Regions from separate parts of the Streptomyces sp. NPDC001634 genome, predicted to be linked through region 2. Evidence: predicted binding sites of a transcription regulator. Region 2 holds the regulator's gene; the other holds the start of a gene.
What was found. The regulator HspR, encoded in region 2, represses chaperone genes until heat shock. The targets are predictions, from matches to a motif close to TTGAGNNNNNNNNNCTCAA.
Positions count from the first base shown of each region.

Region 1: lon (endopeptidase La) is a predicted target of HspR. The motif match lies at 2,759-2,777, and genes of this name have one in related genera.

Region 1 is NZ_JBEOZU010000063.1:51,707-57,529, forward strand. Features, by position in the region: gene ABT186_RS32975 (MarR family winged helix-turn-helix transcriptional regulator) at 1-79, opposite strand, end outside; gene lon (endopeptidase La) at 319-2,736, opposite strand; gene ABT186_RS32985 (rhomboid-like protein) at 2,896-3,711, opposite strand; gene ABT186_RS32990 (spermidine synthase family protein) at 4,296-4,982, shown strand; gene ABT186_RS32995 (response regulator transcription factor) at 5,095-5,823, shown strand, end outside.
Region 2 is NZ_JBEOZU010000018.1:120,242-126,064, reverse strand. Features, by position in the region: gene grpE (nucleotide exchange factor GrpE) at 1-241, shown strand, start outside; gene dnaJ (molecular chaperone DnaJ) at 281-1,453, shown strand; gene ABT186_RS14620 (heat shock protein transcriptional repressor HspR) at 1,458-1,910, shown strand; gene ABT186_RS14615 (sugar ABC transporter substrate-binding protein) at 2,318-3,454, shown strand; gene ABT186_RS14610 (transglutaminase family protein) at 3,517-4,359, opposite strand; gene ABT186_RS14605 (alpha-E domain-containing protein) at 4,367-5,299, opposite strand; gene ABT186_RS14600 (circularly permuted type 2 ATP-grasp protein) at 5,296-5,823, opposite strand, start outside.

The DNA.
Region 1 (5,823 bases), on a different contig from region 2:
CGCCGGGCGCGCCCGCCGACCCGGCGCCGCTCGCCGGCGCACCGGGCAGGCGCCCCTCGCCGTTTCCGTCCACGTGCACCTCAGTACCCCTGACCCGGTTTCCCGATCCTGAAAGTTTCTGCCGAAACGTCTCCATCGCCGCAGCTCCGTCAGTATTTCGCAGGCGTGGACCAACGGCAGCCTCCGGCCCCGGCGAACAGGCAGTGGTCGGCGGCTCGCCGGAGGGCGGCGACCGGTGACCGCTCCGGACGCAGGGCAAGGCGAAGGCCCGGGCCTCCCTCACGGAACCCGGGCCTTCCCTTGATCCGGTAGCGTCCGTCACGCCGCCACCGGAACCTCCGGCGTCGCACCGTTCGTGGCCGGCGCGAGCGCCAGCTCCAGGACCTGGCGGACGTCCGTGACGGCGTGGACGTCCAGCTTGTCCAGCACCTCGGCCGGGACGTCGTCCAGGTCGGGCTCGTTGCGCTTGGGGATGATGACGGTCGTGACACCCGCCCGGTGCGCGGCGAGCAGCTTCTGCTTCACCCCGCCGATGGGCAGGACACGGCCGGTCAGCGAGACCTCACCCGTCATCGCCACGTCCGTACGGACCAGCCGGCCCGACAGGAGCGAGGCCAGCGCGGTCGTCATCGTGATGCCCGCGCTCGGGCCGTCCTTCGGGACCGCGCCCGCCGGGAAGTGGATGTGCACGCCCCGGTCCTTCAGGTCGCCCACCGGGAGTTCGAGTTCGGCGCCGTGGGAGCGCAGGAAGCTGAGCGCGATCTGCGCGGACTCCTTCATCACGTCGCCGAGCTGACCGGTCAGGGTCAGGCCCGCCGCGCCCGTCTCCGGGTCGGCCAGCGACGCCTCCACATAGAGGACGTCACCGCCGGCACCGGTGACCGCGAGACCGGTCGCCACACCGGGAACGGCCGTACGGCGCTCGGCCGGGTCCTGGGCGGACTCGGGCACGTGGTGCGGACGCCCGAGCAGCCCGCGCAGGTCCTCGTCCCGGACCGTGAACGGCAGCTCCCGCTCGCCCAGTTCATGCTGGGCCGCGACCTTGCGGAGCAGGCGCGCGATCGACCGCTCCAGGTTCCGTACGCCCGCCTCCCGGGTGTACTCGCCGGCGAGCTTGCGCAGCGCGCCCTCGTCGAGGGTGACCTCGTCCTTGTTCAGACCCGTCCGCTCCAGCTGGCGCGGGAGCAGGTGGTCACGGGCGATGACGACCTTCTCGTCCTCGGTGTAGCCGTCCAGACGGACCAGCTCCATACGGTCGAGCAGGGCCTCCGGGATGGCTTCGAGGACGTTCGCGGTCGCGAGGAACACGACGTCGGACAGGTCGAGCTCGACCTCCAGGTAGTGGTCCCGGAAGGTGTGGTTCTGCGCCGGGTCCAGGACCTCCAGCAGGGCCGCGGCCGGGTCGCCGCGGAAGTCGGAGCCGACCTTGTCGATCTCGTCCAGCAGGACCACCGGGTTCATCGACCCGGCCTCCTTGATGGCGCGGACGATCCGGCCGGGCAGGGCACCGACGTATGTACGCCGGTGGCCGCGGATCTCGGCCTCGTCGCGTACGCCGCCGAGGGCGACCCGGACGAACTTCCGGCCCATGGCGTGCGCGACGGACTCGCCGAGGCTGGTCTTGCCGACGCCGGGCGGCCCGACGAGGGCGAGCACCGCCCCGCCGCGGCGGCCGCCGACGACACCCAGCCCCCGGTCGGAGCGCCGCTTGCGCACCGCCAGGTACTCGGTGATGCGTTCCTTCACGTCCTCCAGGCCCGCGTGCTCGGCGTCGAGGACGGCCTTGGCGCCGCGGATGTCGTACTCGTCCTCGGTGCGCTCGTTCCAGGGCAGCTCCAGCACGGTGTCGAGCCACGTCCGGATCCACGACCCCTCGGGCGACTGGTCGCTCGACCGCTCCAGCTTGTCGACCTCCTTGAGCGCGGCCTCACGGACCTTCTCGGGGAGATCGGCGGCCTCGACGCGCGCCCGGTAGTCGTCGGACTCCTCGCCCTCCTTGCTGTCGCCGTTCAGCTCGCGCAGCTCCTTGCGGACGGCCTCCAGCTGACGGCGCAGCAGGAACTCGCGCTGCTGCTTGTCGACGCCCTCCTGGACGTCCTTGGCGATGGACTCGGCGACGTCCTGCTCGGCGAGGTGGTCGCGCAGCTGCTGGGTGGCGAGCTTCAGCCGGGTGACCGGGTCCGCGGTCTCCAGGAGCTCCACCTTCTGCTCGGTGGTCAGGAAGGGCGAGTAGCCCGAGTTGTCGGCGAGCGCGGACACGTCGTCGATGGCCTGCACCCGGTCGACGACCTGCCAGGCACCCCGCTTCCGCAGCCAGCTGGTGGCGAGGGCCTTGTACTCCTTGACCAGATCGGCGATGTGTCCGGGCAGGGGGTCGGGCACGGTCTCGTCGAGCCGGGTGCCCTCCACCCACAGCGCGGCACCGGGCCCCGTCGTGCCGGCACCGATCTTCACCCGGCCCCGGCCCCGGATGAGCGCACCCGGGTCGCCGTCGGCGAGCCGGCCGACCTGCTCGACGGTGCCGAGCACGCCGGTGCTCGCGTACGTCCCGTCGATGCGGGGTACCAGAAGGACCTTCGGCTTGCCGGGCTCCGACCGCGCGGCGGCCTGGGCGGCCTCCACGGCGGCGCGCACATCGGCGTCGTTCAGGTCCAGAGGTACCACCATCCCGGGCAGCACGACCTCGTCGTCGAGCGGCAGCACAGGCAAGGTGAGCGGTGTGGACGTCGAAGCCATGATCTCCCCTTCGGCAGTCAAGTTGAGTTATGCCGACTCAATGCCTGAGAGGATTCGATTGTTCCCTCACGGGTGTTCGCTGTGAGCGATCACGTCGGACGGCCTCCTGAGCTGCGGAGAAAGGCAGTTGTCGCCGAGGGTCGTCCGCCGGGGCCTCAGTTACGCAGCCGACGCCGAGAGGGCCTCGGGGCCGGTCTGCCGCCATCGGCGTACCAGCGGCCAGGTCGCGATGCCGATCGCCAGGGAGAGCAGGTGGCCGCAGTCGCTCAGCGGATCCGCGAACTCGGCCAGGTCCTGGAGCAGCATTCCGCCGAACACGATGAGCACCGGCCAGCGCAGCCACGGCCGCAGCAGGCCCGCCAGTGCGCCGACACTCGCCGCGACGCCGAAGCTGATGCCGTAGTCGAGGCGGTGCAGGGAGCTCTCGGGGAGGTGGCCCGCCAGCACCAGGAGCCCGATCGGGACCTCGGTGGCCAGGGTGGCGAGCACATGGCCGAGCAGGAAGACGACGGCCGTGCGCCGGCCGCCTATCCGCCGCTCCAGCGACGTCAGCACGATCAGGAAGACGAGCGAGTACGACGACATCATCCCGCCCGCGATCCACAGCGCGCTGGCTACCAGCACCAGCACCGGGCTCTGGACCAGATGGGCGACGTCGGTGCTGGAGTCCTGGTACAGGGTGTGCACGAGCGTCGGGTCGGCGTGCTCGGCGAACAGGGACGTCACAACGAGCACGGCCGCGTACCCGAAGGTGAAGGGCGTTCCCGTGGGGGTCGGCAGGAGCAGCCAGGAGCGCGGGACCGTCCTGGGGGCCGGTGCCGGGGCCGCGTCCGGAACGACTGCGGTCGTGGCCTGCGCCGGGGCCTGGTCTTCCGGGGGCAGCACCGTCCGCTGGCGCGGCATGCCGTCCAGGAGTGGCGCGCCCGTCCCGGGGGCCGTGAGCGTGGCGTCAGCCGCCGAGACCGTACGTTCCAAGGCGAGGAACTCCTTCCGTCACGCTCCACCCTTCGTGCCGCGCGGGTCGCTGTCTATGACCGACGCCACCGGAGACGCGATTCATAGCAACTTCTCAGATGCTTTCTGCGTCCGGGGCCAACCTGCGAACGCATGTTCGGAATCAGGGCGGCGTGGCCTGCTTACGCGTCCGGATACGTTCTCGGGTGCGCGTACGTCTCAACACGGCGGTGCATGCGGCGAGTTCCGTGCCCCGATCCTCGATGACCGGCTCGACCACAGGGAGTTCGGCCTCGGACCTCGGCCGGCATCGGCAGCCACTGACGGTCCCGGGGCACGCCGGGCAGCCGCGGGGCCACCGTCGGGAACCGCCGCGCGGCCCCGTCGAGGCGGCAACACCGTGCGGCCGGGAGGGCGAGCGCGACACCGGGGCGCCCGGCAAACGGGCAGCCGTCCACCATGCCCGTCCTCTCGCCCCTTCGAACCCAGGCACGGGCAACGGGGGCGCGAGGCCTGTACGCCGGGGGCGCGGGCGCTCGTCGCGCGCGCCCTCCGTCCGGGAAAATCCCTCGTCCGTTGCGTACTCCGTCACCAGAATGAGGCCCATGCCTCATCCGTACGACACCTGCGAGACCCCGGAAGTCCTGGACCGACGCGAGGGTCCCCACGGTGAGGTCGTGCTGCGACGCCACGGCGCGCTGCTGCAGATCATCGCCAACGGCTGCTTCCTGATGGACACCTCCGACGGACGCTCGGAGCGGCTGCTCGTCGACGCCGCGTACGACGCCCTGGACGGACGCCCCGAGCCGGATGTGCTGATCGGCGGGCTCGGCGTCGGCTTCTCGCTCGCCCACACATCGGCCGATCCGCGCTGGGGACGGATCACCGTCGTCGAACGCGAGCGCGCCATCATCGACTGGCACCTGGGCGGCCCGCTGTCCGCGTTGTCCGCGGATGCGCTCGCCGACCGGCGCACACGCATCCTCGCCGCCGATCTGGTCACTTACGTGCATGAGACATCGGACACGTACGACGCGCTGTGCCTGGACATCGACAACGGGCCCGGCTGGACGGTCACGGAGGACAACGACAGCCTGTACTCGACGGCCGGATTGGCAAGCTGCGCAAGGGTGTTGAGGCCCGGCGGGGTACTGGCGGTGTGGTCGGCGCAGCCCTCTCCCGAATTTGAAGGATCCCTCTGGAATGCCGGGTTCCAGCAGGTGCGTACCGAAGAGGTGCCCGTTGCCCGGGGCGTTCCCGACGTCGTGCACCTCGCCGTCAGACCTGGATAGCCGACTCGCGGTAACTCCCCGTACGCTGCATCCCTGACGCGGATCATTCAAGCGTCAAACGCAGTCATGGGATCACCCCACGGATTCCGGAAAGCAACCCCAGGGGCGGGCGATGGAGCAGACACACACCGCGCACAACGGCACGACGGCGACCCCGGGCGCTCAGCGGCGGGTTCTGGTGGTCGAGGACGACCCGACGATCGTCGAGGCCATCGCCGCCCGCTTGCGCGCCGAAGGATTCCTCGTGCAAACGGCCGGCGACGGCCCGGCGGCCGTCGATACGGCCGAGGCATGGCAGCCGGACCTGCTGATCCTCGACATCATGCTGCCGGGCTTCGACGGCCTGGAGGTCTGTCGCCGTGTGCAGGCACAGCGCCCGGTGCCGGTGCTGATGCTCACCGCACGCGACGACGAGACGGACATGCTGGTCGGGCTCGGCGTCGGCGCCGACGACTACATGACCAAGCCGTTCTCGATGCGCGAGCTCGCGGCGCGGGTGCACGTGCTGCTGCGCCGGGTGGAGCGGGCCGCACTGGCCGCCTCGACGCCGCGCAGCGGCATCCTGCGCCTCGGCGAACTGGAGATCGACCACGCCCAGCGCCGGGTCCGTGTGCGCAGCGAGGACGTCCATCTGACGCCCACCGAGTTCGACCTGCTCGTATGCCTGGCGAACACGCCCCGCGCCGTACTCTCCCGCGAGCAGCTGCTCGCGGAGGTGTGGGACTGGGCGGACGCCTCCGGCACCCGGACCGTCGACAGCCACATCAAGGCGCTGCGCCGGAAGATCGGCGCCGAGCGGATCCGCACGGTGCACGGCGTGGGCTACGCGCTGGAGACCCCG
Region 2 (5,823 bases):
CAAGGAGGGCGAGCCCTTCGACCCGACGATCCACGAGGCCCTGATGCACTCGTACGCGCCGGACGTCACGGAGACGACGTGCGTGGCGATTCTGCAGCCCGGGTATCGGATCGGCGAGCGCACCATCCGCCCCGCGCGGGTGGCCGTGGCCGAACCGCAGCCGGGGGCGCACACGGTCAAGGCCGAGGAGACGGCCGAGGCGGGCGACGACAAGGAGAGCGGTGGCCCGGACGAGGGCTGACGTACACCAACGAGGCGTAGGGAAGGAGGGGCGTCGGGGATGAGCACCAAGGACTTCATCGAGAAGGACTTCTACAAGGTCCTCGGCGTCCCCAAGGACGCCACCGAGGCCGAGATCAAGAAGGCGTACCGGAAGCTTGCCCGCGAGTTCCACCCGGACGCCAACAAGGGCAACGCCAAGGCGGAGGAGCGTTTCAAGGAGATCTCCGAGGCGAACGACGTCCTCGGCGACCCCAAGAAGCGCAAGGAGTACGACGAGGCCCGCGCCCTCTTCGGCAACGGCGGCTTCCGTCCCGGACCCGGGGCGGGCGGCTCCTTCAACTTCGACCTGGGGGACCTCTTCGGCGGTAGCCAGAGCGGCGGCGCCGGAGGGGGTTTCGGCGGTGGTCTCGGTGACGTCTTCGGGGGCCTGTTCAACCGCGGCGGCGGCGCGGGCACGCGTACGCAGCCGCGGCGCGGCCAGGACATCGAGTCCGAGGTCACGCTGAGCTTCACCGAAGCGGTGGACGGCGCGACCGTACCGCTGCGCATGTCCTCGCAGGCGCCCTGCAAGGCCTGTTCGGGCACCGGCGACAAGAACGGCACGCCGCGCGTGTGCCCGACCTGCGTCGGCACCGGCCAGGTGGCCCGGGGCTCCGGGGGAGGCTTCTCCCTCACGGACCCCTGCCCGGACTGCAAGGGCCGCGGTCTGATCGCGGAGAACCCGTGCGAGGTCTGCAAGGGCAGCGGACGGGCGAAGTCGTCGCGGACGATGCAGGTCCGCATCCCGGCCGGGGTGTCCGACGGGCAGCGCATCCGGCTGCGCGGCAAGGGCACACCGGGCGAGCGGGGCGGCCCGGCCGGCGACCTGTACGTCGTCGTACACGTGGATCCGCACCCCGTCTTCGGCCGCAAGGACGACAACCTGACGGTGACCGTGCCGGTGACGTTCGCGGAGGCGACGCTCGGCGCCGACATCCGGGTGCCCACCCTCGGCGGTCCCCCGGTGACGCTGAAGCTGCCCCCGGGCACGCCCAACGGGCGCACGATGCGCGCCCGGGGCAAGGGTGCGGTCCGCAAGGACGGCACCCGCGGCGACCTGCTGGTCACCGTCGAGGTGAGTGTCCCCACGGACCTGTCGGGGAAGGCTCGTGACGCGCTGGAGGCGTATCGCGAGGCAACGGCGGGCGAGGACCCGCGGGCGGAGCTGTTCCAGGCCGCGAAGGGAGCATGACGAGATGGACGGCCGTCGACGCAACCCGTACGAACTGACCGAGGAGACCCCGGTCTACGTCATCTCGGTGGCGGCCCAGCTCTCCGGTCTGCACCCGCAGACGCTGCGCCAGTACGACCGCCTGGGGCTCGTGTCCCCGGACCGCACCGCGGGCCGGGGGCGGCGCTACTCGGCCCGCGACATCGAACTGCTCCGCCAGGTGCAGCAGTTGTCGCAGGACGAAGGCATCAACCTGGCCGGCATCAAGCGCATCATCGAACTGGAGAACCAGGTCGCCGCGCTCCAGTCCCGTGTCGCGGAGCTTCAGGACGCGCTGGACGGCGCGGCGGTGGCGATGCGCCAGCGCGAGGCGGCGGTGCACGCCTCGTACCGCCGCGACCTGGTGCCGTACCAGGAGGTCCAGCAGACCAGCGCGCTGGTGGTGTGGCGGCCCAAGCGGCAGCAGACGTCGGACTGACAGCTACTGGCTGGAGGGGCCCGGAGGTCGGGAGATCTCCGGGCCCCTTGCGCTGTGGCTCAGGGTCCGCTCAGGCCGTCGGCCGGTCCACCTCCTCAAGCGAGTGCGTGACGGACGCGGAGGCGTGTGACCTTGATCACTCCGAGTGACCGGATGAACACTCCCGTGTGCCAATGGAGTTGACTGACCGTCGGTCGCCGGAAGGGTGCAGGCGACGGGCGGAATCTTCATCGAACGAAGGTTTGGGAAACTCCCCCGCACCAGACTCTCTTGGTCTTCACTTGACTTCTACAGAGATGCTGTTGCCATCTCGTTAACCCGTAGTCCTTGACGCTGCATACCGTCGCCGCGTTGGCTTTCAGCCACCTGGGTCGCAATGCTGCTCCCCCGCCCGGAAGGCACCTGATGTGATTGCTCGTACCACCCGTAGGACCGCTGTGCGTCGTACGGCCATAGCCCTGGCCGCTTCCGTGTCGGCCGTCTCGCTCGCCGCGTGCGGCGTCATCGACGGAGTCGGCGGGAGCAGCAGCTCCGCGACCCCGAAGAAGGGCAACGACATCACGGTGGGGCTCCTTCTGCCCGAGAAGGAGAACCCTCGGTACGACAAGTTCGACTACCCCATCATCAGGAAGCAGGTGCTGTCCCTCACCAGCAACAAGGGCAAGGTGGTCTACGCCAACGCCGACGCGGACGCGGCCAAGCAGAGCGCGCAGCTCGACCAGATGATCGCCGACAAGGTGGATGTGCTCCTGGTGGACGCGGTGGACTCCAAGGCCATCGCGCCGGGCGTGAAGAAGGCCAAGGACGCCGGTATCCCGGTCATCGCCTACGACCGGCTCGCGCAGGGCCCGATCGACGCCTACATCTCCTTCGACAACGAACTGGTCGGCCAGGTGCAGGGCCGCGCGCTCGTCGAGGCGCTCGGCACCAAGGCCTCGACCAGCAAGATCGTCATGATGAACGGCTCGCCGACCGACCCGAACGCTGCGCAGTTCAAGAAGGGCGCGCTGAGCGAGCTCAACGGCAAGGTCAACATCGTCAAGACGTACGACACCAAGGACTGGAAGCCGGAGAACGCCAAGGCGAACATGGCCGAGGCGATCCGGGCCATCGGGCTGAACAACATCGCGGCGGTCTACTCCGCGAACGACGGCATGGCCGGTGCCGTCATCGACGCGATGAAGGAGGCGGGCATCAACACCGTCCCGCCGGTGACCGGACAGGACGCGGCTCTGGACGCGGTGCAGCGGATCGTCGCGGGCGAGCAGTACATGAGCGTGTACAAGTCGTACCCGCAGGAGGCGAACAACGCCGCGGAGATGGCGGTGGCCAAGGTCCAGGGCCGCTCCATCGAGTTCGACGCGCTCACCCGCGACAAGGTCGACAGCCCGACGGAGACGAAGATCCCGTCGATGCTGGTGCCGGTGGTCGCCCTCACCAAGGACAACATCAAGGACACGGTGATCACGGACGAGATCTACACCGTCAAGGACATCTGCACCGCGAAGTACAAGGCGGCCTGCGCGGCGATCGGCCTGAAGTAGCGGGTGGGGCCCGGGCGGGCACCGGATGCCCGCCCGCCCGTTCGCTCAGTACGGGGAGGGTTTCACGCCACCCGCGTGAACTCCACCGTCACCTCGGGCGGGCCCCCGGCCACGCCTCGGTACACCCCCTTGTGCGGGGTGACGTCGTCGTAGTCGCGACCGCGCCCCACCACCACGTGTGACCCGTCGGCGCGGGTGCGGTTCGTGGGGTCATAGCCCGTCCAGTCGCCGGCCCAGTACTCGATCCATGCATGGCTCTGGCCGGCCACCGGGCGGTGGAGCTCGGCCTCGCGTTCCGGGTGGAGGTAGCCGGAGACATAGCGGGTCGGCAGGCCGAGGCCGCGCAGCATCGCCGACGTGAGGTGGGTGATGTCCTGGCAGACTCCGGCGCCCTGCTCCCACGCCTGCGCCGCGCTCGTGTTGACGCCGGTCGCGCCGGGGACGTACGACACCCTGTCCGCGACCAGCGCCGACACCGCTGTGGCCGTCTCGTGCGGATCCAGGCCCGCTGCCGTCTCACGGGCGTGGTCGAGGAGTTCCTGTGGGATCGCCGTGCGGGGGGTCGGCGTCGCGTACTCCAGGAGACGCGAGTTCGCCGTCGCCTCGCGCAGCTCCGGCCAGGTGGGCGGCACCGATGGCCCGTCCGTGGGCACCGTCTCCACCAGGCTGGAGGCCGTGATCGTCAGGTGGTCGTGGGGTTCCATCAGGTCGAAGCCCGTCACCTGGGTGCCCCAGTAGTCCCAGTACGACCACGTCGGGGTCGACGGGTTGACCAGGACGCGGGCGTCCAGCGTCGTCTGGCCGGGCAGGGTCAGGGGCGTCATACGGACCTCGTTGTGCGACGAGGCCGCGGGCTGTGCGTACGAGACGCGCGTCGTGTGCTTGATGCGGAGTCGGCGTGCCACGGCTGCCTCACGCTCCTTCCTGGGCCCACTCGACGGGCCCCTGGTACGGGAAGAACTTCTCCGCCACGGCGTCCGCGGAGGCCATGCACGCCTGTTGCAGGTCCCGCAGCAGCATCGGCAGCCCGTCCTCCAGGGCGAGCGAGTCCAGGTATTCGAGGCGGGTGCGCATCCGGCCGATCGGGCGGCGCGCGGGGTCCTGGCGGGGCCGGCCCAGTGCCTCCAGGCACTCCTCGGCCGTCGTCAGCGCGTGCAGCACCGAACGCGGGAACGCTCGGTCCAGGAGCAGGAATTCAGCGACGCGCGGGGTGTCGCCGAAGCCGCTGTACGTCCGCGCGTACGCCTCGTCCGCGCCGCTCGCGCTCAGCAGCGTCGGCCAGTCCGGGGCATGGGCGGCGTCGAGGACCCGTACGGCCAGCAGCCGGACCGTCATGTCCACCCGCTCCAGGCTCCGGCCGAGCACCACGAACCGCCAGCTGTCGTCCCGGCTCATCGTGGAGTCGGCCAGGCCGAAGAACAGGGCCGCGCGGCGGCGCACCAGCTCCAGGTATGCGTACGGGCCCGTGCGGCGCGCGGCCGTCCGCTGGTCGGCGAGCGCGTGCCAGGTGGAGTTCAGGCACTCCCACATCTCGGACGAGACGGCTTCCCGTGCACTGCGGGCGTTCAGGCGTGCCGCGCCGAGCGCGCCCTCGATCGAGCCCGTCGAGCGCGCGTCGAAGGCCAGCTGCTCCAGCACCTGCTGCATGTCCACCGGCCGGTCACCGGCGTCCACGCCCAGGATCGCGTACAGCGACCGGCAGGCCGCGTCCTCGTCGCGCCAGGGGTCCTCGAGCAGGCGGTGCAGATACGCGTCGAGAATGCGGCCCGTCGCGTCCGCCCGCTCGACGTAGCGGCCCGTCCAGGTGAGGGCCTCGGCTATCCGGGAGAGGATCACATCGTTCACTGCTGTGCTCCTTCCTGTACGACGGCGGGGGTGCCGTCGGGTCCGAGCTGTCGCGGTGCCTTCTCGGGCGGGGGGACGTCGGCCACGACGGTGGGCGGCTGGGCCGGGCCCTCCGCGAGCACCCAGGTGTCCTTGGAGCCGCCGCCCTGGCTGGAGTTGACGATGAGGTTGCCCTCCTGGAGCGCGACACGGGTGAGGCCGCCGGGCAGTACCCAGACGTCTGTGCCGTCGTTCACGGCGAACGGGCGCAGATCGATATGGCGCGGCGCCATGCGCTCGCCCGCCAGGGTGGGTGAGGTGGACAGGGCCACGGGCCGCTGCGCGATCCAGCCGCGCGGATCGGCAGCGACGGCCCTGCGGGTGCGCTCCAGCGTTCCGGCGTCGGCCTTGGGTCCGATGACGATGCCCTGGCCGCCGGCCCCGTCGACCGGTTTGATGACGAGCTGGTCGATCTGGTCGAGCACCGCCTCCAACTGGCCCGGCTCGTCCGGACGGTACGACTCCACATTCGGCAGAATCGGTTC